DNA from 2 places in the Duganella sp. GW821-FHT07F09 genome. Region 1 is predicted to be linked to the other one. Evidence: riboswitches for the same ligand, from Rfam matches in the RefSeq annotation. Region 1 holds a riboswitch; the other holds the start of a gene.

What was found. A riboswitch is a leader RNA that binds a small molecule or an ion and turns the genes downstream of it on or off. The one in region 1 is predicted to bind glycine.
Region 2: it holds a riboswitch for glycine, as region 1 does, so the genes downstream of both, gcvT (glycine cleavage system aminomethyltransferase GcvT) here and AC07P1_RS10025 (D-amino acid dehydrogenase) in region 1, are expected to answer to the same signal.

The regions. Positions count from the first base shown of each region.
Region 1 is NZ_JBWKQJ010000003.1:338,385-345,601, forward strand. Features, by position in the region: gene AC07P1_RS09990 (LTA synthase family protein) at 1-211, shown strand, start outside; gene AC07P1_RS09995 (PEPxxWA-CTERM sorting domain-containing protein) at 386-931, shown strand; gene AC07P1_RS10000 (DUF1330 domain-containing protein) at 1,351-1,740, shown strand; gene AC07P1_RS10005 (3-oxoacyl-ACP reductase) at 1,797-3,152, shown strand; gene AC07P1_RS10010 (ankyrin repeat domain-containing protein) at 3,180-3,713, opposite strand; gene AC07P1_RS10015 (lipid-binding SYLF domain-containing protein) at 3,975-4,802, shown strand; gene AC07P1_RS10020 (flavodoxin family protein) at 4,837-5,364, opposite strand; glycine riboswitch at 5,596-5,695, shown strand; glycine riboswitch at 5,696-5,809, shown strand; gene AC07P1_RS10025 (D-amino acid dehydrogenase) at 5,859-7,118, shown strand; gene AC07P1_RS10030 (DUF1801 domain-containing protein) at 7,126-7,217, opposite strand, start outside.
Region 2 is NZ_JBWKQJ010000015.1:34,233-41,449, forward strand. Features, by position in the region: gene gcvP (aminomethyl-transferring glycine dehydrogenase) at 1-651, opposite strand, end outside; gene gcvH (glycine cleavage system protein GcvH) at 773-1,153, opposite strand; gene gcvT (glycine cleavage system aminomethyltransferase GcvT) at 1,200-2,327, opposite strand; glycine riboswitch at 2,403-2,525, opposite strand; glycine riboswitch at 2,570-2,667, opposite strand; gene AC07P1_RS29715 (ATP-dependent Clp protease proteolytic subunit) at 2,807-3,367, shown strand; gene AC07P1_RS29720 (hypothetical protein) at 3,474-3,668, opposite strand; gene AC07P1_RS29725 (methyl-accepting chemotaxis protein) at 3,839-5,704, opposite strand; gene AC07P1_RS29730 (DUF1631 family protein) at 5,946-7,217, shown strand, end outside.

The sequences.
Region 1 (7,217 bases):
GTTCGACAACTACTTCGCCTGGCTGGAGGGCTCGTCGGCCACCATCCTGCGTCCGGGCCAGGAGCCGTTGCTGGGTAAGTACGACGCCGCCACCAAGACGCTGACCACCAGCGCCACGCCGCCCGATCCGCAGTTGGTGGACAAGGCCATGTCGCATGTGGTGCTGCCGTCCATCCTGTATCGCGAGCAGCGTTACAAGTTGCCGAAGTAAAAGCCGCTGCGTGGGGCGGATTTGCGCGCAGCGCGCAATCCGCCACTTGGCGGTCCCGCATAGCGCGTCGAGATTGTGTCCTCAACCCTTGGTGAAAGACATGGTGTTTCTTTTTGATAATTCATATATTATATGAACGTATCAATTAATTAACCATTCAAACGAGGCATTACAATGAAAAAGACATTAGGGCTGGCCGTGCTGGCCGCCACGCTTGTTACCGCCTCCGCCCACGCGGCCACGTTCGACTTTTCTTACACTTTCGCCGACAGCACGACAATCACCGGGAGGCTTGACGGCACGGCCAACGGCAACCTTGTCACCGATCTGTCGAACATTTATGTCAAACTCAACGGTGTCGATTTTGCCGGCAGCGGTTCGCTGTTCGCGGCCCGCTTCGACGGGAGACGTTGGCATGACGATCCGGTGGTCTCTTTTAGCGGCCTGGAAAATAATTTCTTTTTCTCGGATGGCCATTTTTTCGGTGGCTACGATGTCAATTACTTTACCCAACGTAGCGGGCCAGATGCCGATTTCAGCTGGGTGGAAACGTCTAGCGGCTTCAGGAGGAGTGACGTGCACACGGTTACGCCCGGGGGCACCTTGTCCGGCTGGACGCTGACTGCCGTCACCGCCGTTCCTGAGCCCGAGACGTATGCGATGCTGTTGGCCGGATTTGGTCTGCTCGGCGCGGTTGCGCGTCGGCGCAGGCAAGCCTGATTGCCGACGTCAACGCGAATGGACGGCTTTTTTCGGCGCGGGCGGCGCCGCCGGCGCTACGCCGGCTGACTGCCAACGTCGAGCACCCGCAGTGCGAAGGCGCGGCCCCACGGCGTGGTGATGTCCTGCCGTCCGTCGGGATCGAAGTTACGGATCATCTCGTTCACGCCGTTGACACCCAGGGTCGAGAAGCCGTCTACCGTCCGTACCTGGCCAACGCGCGGGTGGACGGCAAACCGGGTTAGGCGTGGACCGTTCGGACCGGATCGCCGTGGTCGAGAGTCCTCGCTTCGGGCAATTTATCAGCCGGAAAGGGCAAACGGTTATGCCGGTGACCATGACAAAATTCTTGTCATGGATACGGGTTCGAAGGTGACGGCATGGTGCGGTCGCGGGACCCGTCCTTCATCGAGAGACCTATGCCTACCTTCATTCGCACCGCCGCCTTCGTCACCGCCGTCGCCTTGAGCGCGAGCGGCCACGCGCAACAGGATCAGCCAGCCACACCGGCGCATGGCTACCTGATCGCCAATTTCAATATCCATGATCAGGCTGGATTTCAGAAGTATCTGGACGTGGTCGGGCCGATTGGCGCGAAATACAAGTTGAAACTCGTCGTCTTCAATATGAAGTCCAGCGCCGTGGAGGGGAGTCCCAAAGCGGTTAGCGTCGTCGCCGAGTTTCCGAGCCTCGCCGAGGCACAGCGCTTTTACTACTCGCCCGAATATACGGCGGCCAAGCAGTTGCGCATCGCTGCGACCGAAGGGACGGTGGTGCTGACGGAGGGCTTTGTGCCGCCACCACGATAATCCCGCCGGGCGGGGCAATGGCATAATGACGCGCTACCGACCCCAAAGAGAAACACATGTCCGATTTGTTAATGCGCTTGAACGGCAACCCGCTCACCGGCGCCATCGCCAAGGCGATCGGCCTGCCGAATCCCGTGCCGCTGTCGCGCGAGGCGGGTCCTTATGTGGAGCGGCCGTTCGATGGCAAGCGCGTGCTGTTGTGCCGTACCGCCGGCGGCTATGCGGCCGACGCCATGGCGGCGGCCTTGGCGCGCGCCGGCGCGGCAACACTGGACGCACCGCCCGCCAACTCCGGGCCGCTCGATATCGTCGCGATGGACGCGACCGGCTGCGTGATGCCGCAGGATTATCGAGCGTTGTACGACGGCTTGCATCCCGTCGTGCGGCGGCTGGTCCGCAATGGCCGGGTGCTGGTGCTGGCGGCCGATCCCGGCGCGGCGGCCACGCCCGTCGCGGCCGCCGTTGCGCGTGGTGTCGAGGGATTCGTGCGGTCGCTGGCGAAGGAGATCGGCGCGAAGGGCATCACTGTCAATCTCGGCTATGTGGCCCGCGACGCGCTCGATCGGCTCGATGGCCCGTTGCGGTTCTTCTGCGGCGCCCGCGCCACCTATGTGACCGGTCAGGCTTTTCACCTCGCCGGCAGCGTCGCCGCGCCCGCCGGCATGCCCTCGACGCAGGTCTTGTCCGGTAAGGTCGCGCTGGTGACGGGTGCCGCCAGGGGCATCGGACTGGCCGTGGTGGAGCGGCTGGCGCAGGAGGGCGCCACCGTGGTCGCGCTCGACGTGCCGGGCGCGGCGGACGATTTGCACAAGGCCTGCGACCGCTACGCCGCCGTTCCCTTCCTCGCCGATATCGCGGCGCCGGACACTGCGGAGCGCCTTGCCGGTTTCCTGCTCGAACGCTTCGGTGGCGTCGACATCGTGGTCCACAACGCCGGCATCACGCGCGACCGCACGCTGGCCAATATGCAGGAACATTTCTGGGATCTGGTGGTGCAGGTCAACCTGGCCGCCGTGATGGCGATAGACCAGCAATTCCTTGAGCGCGGCGTGCTGCGGGACGAGGGCCGCATCGTTTGCCTGTCGTCGGTCAGCGGCGTGGCGGGAAACTTCGGGCAGACCAACTACGCGGCGTCGAAGGCCGCGCTGATCGGTTATGTCACGGCGCAGGCGCCTTTGCTGGCGCCGCGCGGCATCTGCATCAACGCCGTGGCCCCGGGCTTTATCGACACGCCGATGACCGACGCCATGCCCATGGTCGTGCGGGAGATCGGCCGGCGCCTGAATTCCGTCAAGCAGAGCGGTCAACCGCGCGACGTCGCCGAACTGATCACCTTCCTTGCCACCCCGGGCGCGTTCGGCATCACCGGCGCGACGCTGCGCGTTTGCGGGCAGGGCCTGATCGGGGCGTGACGCCGAGCGCGGGAATCGGGACGTGGCTTACGGGTTTTTTGCAGCCAGCAGGGCGGCGGTGTCCTTCGCCCCCATCGTCTGCGCCAGCGAGATCGCCGTCATGCCCCGGCTGTCGACCGCGTCGACGGCCGCGCCGCGTTCGATCAACAGATTGAGGATATCGGTGCGGTTGAACATGGCCGCCATCATCAGCGGCGTCTTGCCGTCCGGGCTGGCGCCTTCGATATCCGCGCCATGGGCCAGCAGCAGTTCGGCGATGTCCAGGTAGCCTTTGTAGGCGACGCCGGCCAGCGGCGTCTGTCCCTGATCGTTGGGCACGTTCGGATCGGCGCCCGCTTCGAGCAGCACGCGCGCCGTGTCCAGGTGGCCGTGATAGCACGCCAGCATGATCAGGCTGTCGCCTTTTTCGTTGCGGAAGCCGACGGGCAGGCCCTTGGCCACCATCCCGGCCAGGCGCTCCGCATCGCCGGCGCGCACCAGCGTGAAGACGCCGCGTATGAATTCCAGGGTTTCGGCGTCCATCGCCGGGGCGGGCGTTGCCGCCTTTTCATTCTCTGCCATGTCTCGCCTTCATCAAGTTATTTCGGGGTAACGATAAGTATGCCTGAGTTCAATTTTAAGCGATGTACGCTGTCGCACCCGCAAGGCAGAGTCGCGCGCATAGCAGACTCAAGACCTGATGCTCTTGCGCGGGCGCAGGTGCGGGTCGGTTTTTTCGCACACTTTGTGTGAGATCAAAGGCGTTGCCGGACCTCCGGCGCTAGCATGATTTGGGTACGCACCTGCGTACGAGATTGTATGGAGCGCACAAAGGGGGAAACTATGACGATCAAGCGTAAAAAGCAGGCGGCAGCGCTTGCATGGGTGGCCGCGACGTTGCTGTCCGGCGCGGCGGTGGCCCAGTCTGGAAGCGGGCAGAGCGACCAAAGCGGCACCAGCGGCCAAAGCGGACAAACCGGATCGAGCGGACAGGGTGGCTCGGCAAGCCAGACTGGTGAGAGCGCCCGGAGCGGGCGTAGTGACACGGGCAATCTCGGCGCCAAGCCCGCCCAGCGGGCATCGCAACGCGTCAGCGACGCGCTGTCGGTGGTGCGCCGGCTGGAAGCGGAGCCGCGCATGAAACAATTGCTGCAACAGGCAAAAGGCGTGCTGATTGTCCCGTCGTATGGACGGGCGGCGCTGGGCGTGGGCGCCCATGGCGGTGCCGGCCTGCTGCTGCTTAAACGGTCGGACGGCACTTGGAGCGGGCCGGCGTTCTACGACCTCGGCGGCTTGACGGTCGGCCTTCAGGCCGGCGCGGAAGGCGGGCCGCTCGCGCTGGTTCTCAACAATGAGAAGGCGGTCAACGAGTTTATGAAGAAAAACAATCTTGCCCTGAGCGCCGATGCCGGCCTTACCGTGCTGAACTGGAGCCGGCTGGCGCAGGGAACGGCGGGCACCGGCGATGTCGTGGCCTGGAGCGGGACCAAGGGCTTGTTCGGCGACGTGGCGACGGTGGGTATCAATGATATCCGCTTCAACCAAAGCCTGACCAATGCCTATTACGGCCGGACGTTGTCGCCAAGGGAGATCGCGGCGGGCACCGTCAGCAACCCGCAGGCCGAGCCGTTGCAGCAGGCGCTGGGCCAGGCGGCGACCATCGCCCGTTGATGCCAGGGGCGCCGCCCCTCCGCCCCGCCACGGTCTACACCGGGTGTGTCAGCGGGGCGGACGGCGCCGACTCTTCATGGTCCCGCTGGACGATCGCGAGTTCGCTGGCGAAATCGGCCAGCGCTTGCTGGTAGTGTCCCGACAGCACGTCGCTCTGGCGCAGGCACAGGCTGGCGATGGGCAGTGTGTTGCACATTTCCGCCATCGACGTCAGCACGTCCTGGCCGTCGCCGCTCCCGGCCGTGCAGAACAGCCCGATGCGGCGGAAATGCTCGCGCTGCCGCAGGATGTAGCTGCGCATCGGCGCGCTCATTTGTCCGGCCCAGACCGGCGTGCCGAGCAAAATGAACGGATAGTCGGCAGGGCGGCGTTGCGCCGGGGCTATCTCGCCCGGCAGCTTGCGCCAGCCTTGCCACGCCGACCGCAGGAAGCCGGCGGCGCCGTCGCGCGGACGTAAATCCTGCAGTCGCTCGATGTCGGCACCGCAGGCCTGGGCCAGCGTGTTGGCCACTTTGGCCGTCACGCCGGTGCGAGAGTAGTACACGATGAGGCAAAGTTTCATGGCAGCTCCTTTCAGCGCAAGGCGGCCGGCGTGCCGGGTCTTCGCTGGTTTGACCGACAAGGGACGTCACGGTTCCCCGCCGCGACGATTGTCTGCCGTCCGTCGCCGCCGGTGCTGTGCCGGGTCAAGCTTATGGCGGCTAGATGATTGCCACCATGCCATCCGCAAATCCAACGGGGATAGTAAAGCCGCAATTTTTCGGGTAAGCTAGGCGCGTTGTGGCCAAAAACCACCGCCGTATCGGGAGAGACTGTTCCAGCCCAGGCTGACGAACGGCGCCGAAGGAGCAACCGCCCCGGAAACTCTCAGGCAAAAGGACCGATACAGCACTTTAAACTCTGAAGAGCGGCAGGACTCGGACGTCGTCCCCCCGCACCGAAGGAGCAAGCGCTGCCGCCATCGCGGCCCGGCGTGAATCTCTCAGGTCCAGAACAGAGGGGGTGTCTTTGCGCATGTGCGCCGAGACCATCCCCTTTGACGGTCTGGAGTCCTTCATGAAAACCATAGCAATCATTGGCGGCGGCATCACCGGCGTCACCACCGCCTACGCCCTCGCCAAACGCGGCTTCTCCGTCACCCTGCTGGAACGCCACCGCTACGCGGCGATGGAAACCTCGTTCGCCAACGGCGGCCAGCTGTCCGCCTCCAATGCGGAAGTATGGAATCACCGTTCCACCATCGCCAAGGGACTGAAGTGGATGTTGCGGAACGACGCGCCGCTGCTGGTCAATCCCAAGCCGAGCTGGCACAAGTTGTCGTGGTTCGCCGAATTCATCGCCGCCATGCCGCACTACCGCGACAACACCGTCGCCACCGCGCGGCTGGCGCTGGCCGCGCGCGAGCACCTGTTCCAGTGGGCCAGGGACGAGGACATCGCCTTCGACCTCAAGCGGGAAGGCATCCTGCACATCTACCGCGACCGCGCGGGATTCGAGCACGCCGCCGGGGTATCGAAGCTGCTGTCGCAGGGAGGCCTGTCGCGCCGCGCCGTCACACCGGAGGAGATGCGCGCCATCGAACCGACCCTGCGCGGCGACTATTACGGCGGCCACTACACCGTCAGCGACAGCACCGGCGACATCCACAAGTTCACCACCGGGCTGGCGCGGGCGGCGCAACGGCTGGGCGCCGAATTGCGCTTCGGCCAGCACGTCACGGCAATGCGGGCCGGCATGGACGGCGTGGACATCACCGTCGAGGAGGATGGTTTCAGCGCCACCAGCCGCTACGACGCGGTGGTCGTCTGCGCCGGCACCGCCAGCCGCGCCATGGCGGCCATGCTGGGCGACCGCGTCAACGTCTATCCGGTCAAGGGTTATTCGATCACGGTCCACCTGAACGACGCCGCCAGCCGGGCGGCCGCGCCGACGGTCAGCCTGCTCGACGACGAGACCAAGCTGGTGACCAGCCGCCTCGGGGACGACCGCTTCCGCGTGGCCGGCACGGCCGAATTCAACGGTTTTAACCGCGATATCCGCGCCGACCGCATCGCGCCGTTGGTGAATTGGGTCCAGCAGTGCTTCCCCGGGGTGAGCACGCGCAGCGTGACGCCATGGGCCGGACTGCGGCCGATGATGCCCAACCTGATGCCGCGCGTGGGGCGCGGCAAGGCGCCGACGGTGTTCTATAACACCGGCCACGGGCACCTGGGCTGGACGCTGTCGGCGGCGACGGCCGACATCATCGCCGATACCATTTGCGTTGCATCTGGCCGGGAGGGCAGCCGGCCCGCGCGGGTCGCGCAAGTGGCCTGACGGGTTTTTACATCCGCTCGCCGGGCAGCAGGCTGGCTTGCCGCACCCACTCGGCGAATTGCGCTTCGTCGAGTGGGTCGTTCTCACGCAGGTCGAGAT
Region 2 (7,217 bases), on a different contig from region 1:
GCCGAACGCGTCGCCGATGCCGGACAGTTCGGCCGGGTGGAAGCCCTTGACTTCGATGCCCAGCGGCTTGGCGCGGGTCTCGACCACTTCGCGCGTTTGCGGCAGCACGTCATCGGCGACGTAGAACACGTTCGACTTGGACTTGCCCACGCGCTGGATCAGCGTCATCGCTTCGGCGGCGGCGGTGCCCTCGTCGAGCATCGAGGCGTTGGCGATGCCCATGCCGGTCAGGTCGGTGACGGTCTGCTGGAAGTTCAGGATCGCTTCCAGGCGGCCTTGCGAGATCTCCGGCTGATACGGCGTGTACGCGGTGTACCAGGCCGGGTTTTCGAAGATGTTACGCAGCACCACGCCCGGAGTCAGCGTGTTGTAGTAGCCCTGGCCGATCATCGACTTCAGGACCTTGTTCTTGCCGGCGATTTTTTTCAGCTTGTTCAGCGCTTCCTGCTCCGGCATCGGCTGCGTGTACGCGCCCAGCGGCAAGGTGGCCTTGTTGCGGATGTTGGCAGGGACGATGGTGTCGATCAGGGCGGCGCGCGAGGCGTAGCCCAGGACCGCCAGCATGGCTTCCTGTTCTGCGGCGTCGGGGCCGATATGGCGTGCGATGAAGGCGTCGCGGGCTTCGAGTTGGGTCAGGCTGGAGCGGGTCATGATTTGTCAGGGCCAAAAGAGATGCGAAGTGCCGGCGCGGCGCGCGGGCAAGGGAGGCAAAACGAGCAAGCAGGCAAACTAGCGCGGGGCCGGCGCCAGGCCGGCCCCTGTCGAACCGTTATTACGCTTCGGTGGTCTTGCCGTAGGCGGCGGCGTCCAGCAGGCCGTCGATGGCGCTGGCGTCGGCCGGCTTGATCTTGAACAGCCAGGCGGCGTAGGCGTCGGTGTTGATCGATTCCGGGGCGCTGGCCACGTCTTCGTTGACGGCGATGACTTCGCCCGACACCGGCGCGTAGATGTCGCTGGCCGCCTTGACCGATTCCACCACGGCGGCGTCGTCGCCGGCGGTGTAGCTCTTGCCGACCTTCGGCAGTTCGACGAAGACGATGTCGCCCAGCGCGTCTTGCGCGTACTCGGTGATGCCGACGGTGACGGTGCCGTCAGCCTCGGCGCGTACCCATTCGTGGGATTCGGTGTACTTCAGGTCTGCAGGAATATTCATGTAAGGCTCCAGAGGGTAGGGGGGCTAATTCGGGTGGCTAAAACAATCAAACAGCAAGGATTTTACCGTTACGGACGAAAGGCAGCTTGACCACCGAGGCGGCCAGCTTCTTGTCGCGGATCTCCACGTGCACGGTGTCGCCGGCGGCCACGCCGTTGGGTACGCGCGCCAGCGCGATGGCCTGCTGCATGGTCGGGCTGAAGGTGCCGCTGGTGATCTCGCCGACGGCGTCGGTGCCGGCCACGATGACTTTCTGGTGGGCGCGCAGCACGCCGCCTTTTTCGCGCAGGATCAGGCCGACGAACTGGGCGTTCTGGCCCATCGCCTGCAAGGCCGCCTTGCCGATGAAATCGCGCTCCGACACCAGGTCGATGGTCCAGGCCAGGCCGGCGTCGAGCGGGTTGACGGTTTCGTCCATGTCCTGGCCGTACAGGTTCATGCCCGCTTCCAGGCGCAGCGTGTCGCGCGCCCCCAGGCCGGCGGGCTTGACGCCGGCGGCGGCCAGCGCGTTCCACAGCTTCTCGGCCTGGTCGGCGGCGACGCCGATCTCGAAGCCGTCTTCGCCGGTGTAGCCGGTGCGGGCGATCATCGCCTCGCCGAAGGCGGCGCTGTGCGCGAAGGCGACGTTGAACGGTTTCATGTCGGCGGTGCCGGCCTTCGATTCTGGAATGACTTCCCACACCTTGGCGCGGGCGTTCGGTCCTTGCACGGCGATCAGCGCCATGGCGCTAGCGCGGTCGCCATCCCTGCGCTGGGTGATCGTCACGCCGCCGTTGGTGGCGGTGTTCTGCGCCTGCATCCAGGCCACGTCTTTTTCGGCGGTGCCGGCGTTGACGACCAGGCGGAACCAGCTTTCGTCGATGAAGTAGACGATCAAGTCGTCGATGACGAAGCCCTGCGGGTTGAGCATGCACGAGTACAGCGCCTTGCCCGACACCTGCAGCTTGTCGACGTTGTTGGCCAGCAGGCCGCGCAGGAAGGCGCGCACGTCGGCACCCTTGATGTCGACCACGCACATGTGGGCGACGTCGAACATGCCGACGTCGGTGCGCACGGCGTTGTGTTCTTCGATCTGCGATCCGTAGTTGACGGGCATGTCCCAACCGCCGAAATCGACCATCTTGGCGCCGGCGGCGCGGTGTGCGTTATTGAGTGGGGTGGCTTTGAGCGTCATGATTCCTCGGTCCAAATCGAAAAGGGGTTAACAGAACATACAAGGAACGGCTAAAAAGCTGTTTCCGCAATGATCGCAGACCCCTCTGTCCTTGGTACCTGAGAGATTACGGGCGAGCCATCCAGCCGGACTCGGTTCCCGTGCGCCCCTTCGGTGGGCCGCCGGCGTATGCCGCGGCCGCTCTCCAGAGTTGGACCAGTTGGCATCCCGCCGTGATCAAAAATCAAACGGCGGCCGCGTTGGTCCCTTGATCGGTCCTTTTGCCTGAGAGTTTTTGGGTAGTGCCCCTTCGGCGGCCGCGTTGGCCAATTGGCCCGCAACCCTCTCCCGATCAAGACTCGGGAATATATGTCAGAAGGGCTTGAATGTCAATCTTGCGGGCAAGGCCGAATCAGGGCCGCGCACGAATGGCGAACAATAAAAACGCCATATAAACAACTATTTGCTAGAATAAATCACACCTATTCGAGAGCCCACCCATGAGCCAAGATCAAAATTCCTACGAGGGCCACGCGTGGTTCACCCTGTCTGGCGACGTCAATAGTGACATGGTGCGCCGTGTCTTCGACGCCGTTGCCGATATGACGGAGGACCGCATCACCACCGCCCATATCCTGATCCAGTCCAACGGCGGCTATGTCAGCGACGGCATCTGCCTGTACAACTACCTGAGCAAGCTGCCGATCAAGATCGTCACCTACAACGCCGGCGCCGTGGCGTCGATCGCGGTGATCCTGTTCCTGTCCGGCGAGGAGCGTTATGCCAGCGACACGGCGCGTTTCATGGTGCATAAATCGCACGCCAGCGCCCCCCACGGCGCCCGGCCGGACGCGCTGCGCATCATCGTCGAAGGCTTGCAGGCCGACGACGCCCGCACCGAGCAGATCCTGCGCGACCATGTGCAGCTGACCGAGGAGCACTGGCGGACGCATGCGTATTCCGACCTGCACCTGACGGCGGCCGAGGGTGTGGCGGTGGGAATGGTCAACGCGGTGAAGGACTTCGTGCCGCCGCGCGGACAGCGCGTGGCCAATATTTGAGTGCAAGTTCGGATTGCAAGTTCGGATTGCAAGCCCGGATCGCAAGCCGAAAACGGAGCGGCGCCAGGGAGGCGCCGCCGATGCCGCTAATTATGGTGCAGCCTGATTAGCGGTTTTTGTTGCCCGTCTGTTTGTTGCCGTCATTTTTGTGGCTTTGCCGGCCGGCTTCCACATGTTGCTCATGTGTGCCGCCCTGGGTGCCGGAGCGCGAGCCGCTGGAAGAACCCTGGTCGCCCGATTGCTTGCTGCTGCCCTGATTGGAGCCTTGCTTGCTGCTGCCGCCTTTTTGATTCGAGTTCATTTTAATTCCTTTGTGAAAGTGAAAGAACGTACTCGCCAAAAGCGCGCCGTGCCTACTGGAAGGACTGGCGACGGTACGCGTTTCTGGTAGGGCAATGATGCGTTTTCGCTCAGGCACTTGCTATCGGAGTGCGTCTTGGGGCACTGTAGGAGCATGCCTCGCACTCGACCTTAAAACTCTTCCCACTCCACTTCATTGCTGAGTTTGCCGGATGCTTTGCCGAGCCCGCTTGTGGAGCCGGCGCGGCCGGCCTGGCTGGTCTTGGCGCGCGCCTCGGCGCCTGCATTGGCGCTGTTGGCCGGGCCGGTATTGGCGCTCGGGCGGCGTGGGGCGTCCCCGCGCCGGTCCGGCGACGGCAGCGCCGGCTTGATCCGATCGCGCCGGGTGCTGGACGGCAAGGGCGGCATTTCCTGGTCGCCCGGGATATTCGCCGCGCCCGTCATGCCGGCGGCGGCGCCCAACGAAGGCTGCGTTCCTGCGTCGCGGTACGCGCCGTCGTGTACGGCGAACGCGCCGATCGCCTCGTTCAGCTTGCCTGTTTCATCGCGCATCGACGACGCGGCCGCCGCCGCCTGCTCGACCAGCGCGGCGTTTTGCTGGGTCGCCTGATCCATCGCCGCGATCGCCTGATTGACCTGCTCCAGGCCGGCGGTCTGCTCGGCGCTGGCGTCGGCGATTTCTCCGATCAGTCCGGTTACCCGCTGGACGCTGCCCACCACCTCGTCCATTGTCAGGCGCGCCTGGTCGGCCAGTTGCGTGCCGCGCACGACCTTGTCGACCGAGTCGTCGATCAGGCTCTTGATCTCCTTGGCCGCCGCCGCGCTGCGCTGGGCCAGGTTGCGCACCTCGGAGGCGACCACGGCGAAGCCACGGCCTTGCTCGCCGGCCCGCGCCGCCTCCACCGCCGCGTTCAGCGCCAGGATGTTGGTCTGGAACGCTATGCCGTCGATGACGCCGATGATTTCCGCGATTTTCTTCGAGCTGTCGTTGATCGACGCCATGGTGCCGACCACCTGCTCGACGTCGTTGCCGCCGCGCACCGCGACCGCCGACGCCGACACGGCCAGCTTGTTGGCCTGCACCGCGTGCTCGGCGTTTTGTTTGACGGTGGCCGTCAGCTGCTCCATCGACGAGGCGGTTTCCTCCAGCGAGGCGGCCTGTTGCTCGGTGCGGCTCGACAGGTCCAGATTGCCTTCGGCGATCTCGGCGGAGGCCTGGCCGATCGCCCGCGCGCCGCTTTGCACCTGGACGATCATCGTCGTCAGGCTATCGTTCATGTGCTGCATCGCTTGCAGCAGCTTGCCGGTTTCATTGTTGGAGCGCACCTCGATGCGGGTGCTCAGGTCGCCGTCGGCGATGCGCTGCGCCACCAGCATCACCTGCCGCAGCGGCGCCGAGATCGAACGCGCCAGCCACAGCGCCAGCAGCGCGCCGAAGCCGATCGCGGCGCCGAGCATGGCCAGCGTGGTGACGCGCGCGATCGTGTAGACCTGGCCGGCGCCGCGCGCCGCCTGCTGGCTACCCGACATATTGCTGGACAGTATTTTGTCGAGCTGGCCGTTGACCGCATCGAGGGCCGGCTGCGATGACCCTTTGAGGACGCCGACCGCCTCGTCCTTTTTGCCTTCGTTGGCCAGCGCCATCATTTTGTCGTGTTCGGCGAGGTAGGCGACGGCCATTCGTTGTAATTCGGTCGCCTCGGCCTTGACGTTTGCATCGTTGACCGTCCTGCCAAGCCGGTCGGCATTGTCACGGAACGCGGATAGTGCGAGACTTAGTTTTTGCTCGGAACCTTCGATACTGGCCTTGTCGCTGATAACCACGTGCTCCAGTTTGCGTAATTCCTGCAGATCGTTTTTCAGCGACAACGCGGCGATGGTCTGGGGCAGCCAACTGCCCGACAATTGCGTCGATGCCTGATTGATCTCGCCCATGCGCGAGAGCGAACTCAGGCCCAGCAGCACGGTCAGGACCAGTACGGTGGCAAAGGCGACCAGCAATTTGCTGGAGGTTTCCAGGTTATGCAGGAATTTCATGGGTGTCCTTGGTGAGGGAAGCGGCGGCGGGGGCGGGAACGCGGGGCGGACCAGATGATGATGTTAAGCAAAGTCCAAGCTTGTTCATTGCGCCTCGTCAAAGCCGCTGTTGGAACGGGGAAAGTGGTACAGGGCCCGCAAACGGGCAAAAAAATCCCGAATTCTTTCATTGTTGGTATTGCCATATGGAAATACTGTGTAAGAATGGGGTCTACGGATCGATCACCAGCAGGCCGACACGATGGCTAACACTTCAACCACTCCGATCACCAGCGTTGCGCCGAAAAAGACGGTCTCGCCGCGGCATGGCTTGCTGGAGGACTTGATCGGTATCGCCGTCAAGCATGCCGGCGACCAATATCTGGAACTGGCCACCAAACTGGCCGGCGCGCTGATCGACGCCACCGACGGCGATACGCGCGCCATCCAGCAACGGCTGCGTGCCGGCAATATGCTGCGCAACCGCCACTTCGCGTTCCTGCACCTGGCGACGGAGGCCCTGGAAAAAGCGCTGCGGCACGAAATCGCCGAGTTGGCGCCGGTCGTCAAAGATCAGCGGGGCGGCGCCGACCAGCCGATGTCGCTGGTGCCGTTCGAGGAAATGGATACCAGGGTGGCGCTCGGCGGCGTCAGCAAGCCGTTCGAATCGCTGCATTCGGACGCCTTGCAGACGCTGAACGTGCGGCTGGCGTTCCTGTTGGACCGCGATATCTTGCGCGTGAGCCAGAACCCGTTCCGCCCGGAGGTGTTCCTGGTGGCCTTGCAGCGGGCCTGGCTGGAATTCGATCCGGAGCCTGAATCGGCGCCCTTGTTGCAACCGCTCATCAAACCAGGCATGTTCATCGAACTGGGGCCGATGCTCGAGGCGCTGAACCTGGCGTTGCAAAGCAAGGGCGTGCTGCCGGGCTCGGTGGACGGCTACAAGGGGCGCAAGGCCGACGCCGCCAGGGCGGCGGCCGGCGAGCGCGCACGCGGCAACCAGGCGGCGCTGGCCCAGCAACTGCGCCAGTTTTTCGCCTCCAGCGACGTCGCCGGATCGGCCGCCGGCCAGATCGTCGACAACATCGCCGGCGGCCTGCTGCAGGGCGCCGGCGGTATCGATCTGAGCATTCCGGATTTGCCGATGTCGGCGCTGAATTCGGGCGCCGTCTGGGTGCCGAACGCGGCCGGGCAGGGCGCGCCGGCGCAGGCGATGGGCGGTGCGGCGGGCGCGGCGGGTGTGGGCCTGGCCGCCGCCGGCTTCGGCGCCGCCGCGGGTTCGGCGCCGGGATACGCCCCAGGGGGCGCGCCCGGCGGCGCATGGGTGCAAGGACCGGCGCAAGGTTTCCATTCGCGGAGCGTCAGCAACGAGCAGGCGCAGCGGCAGTCGCAGATCGGCGCCAAGCAGCCCCTGTTCGCCTATCTGGCGCGATTGCAGGCCACGGCTGCCGGCGCGGTCGGCAACGACGAGGGGGGCGGCGCATCCAAGGGCGAATCCGGGGGCGGCCCGGCGCCCGGCGGCGCGGCCGTCCCG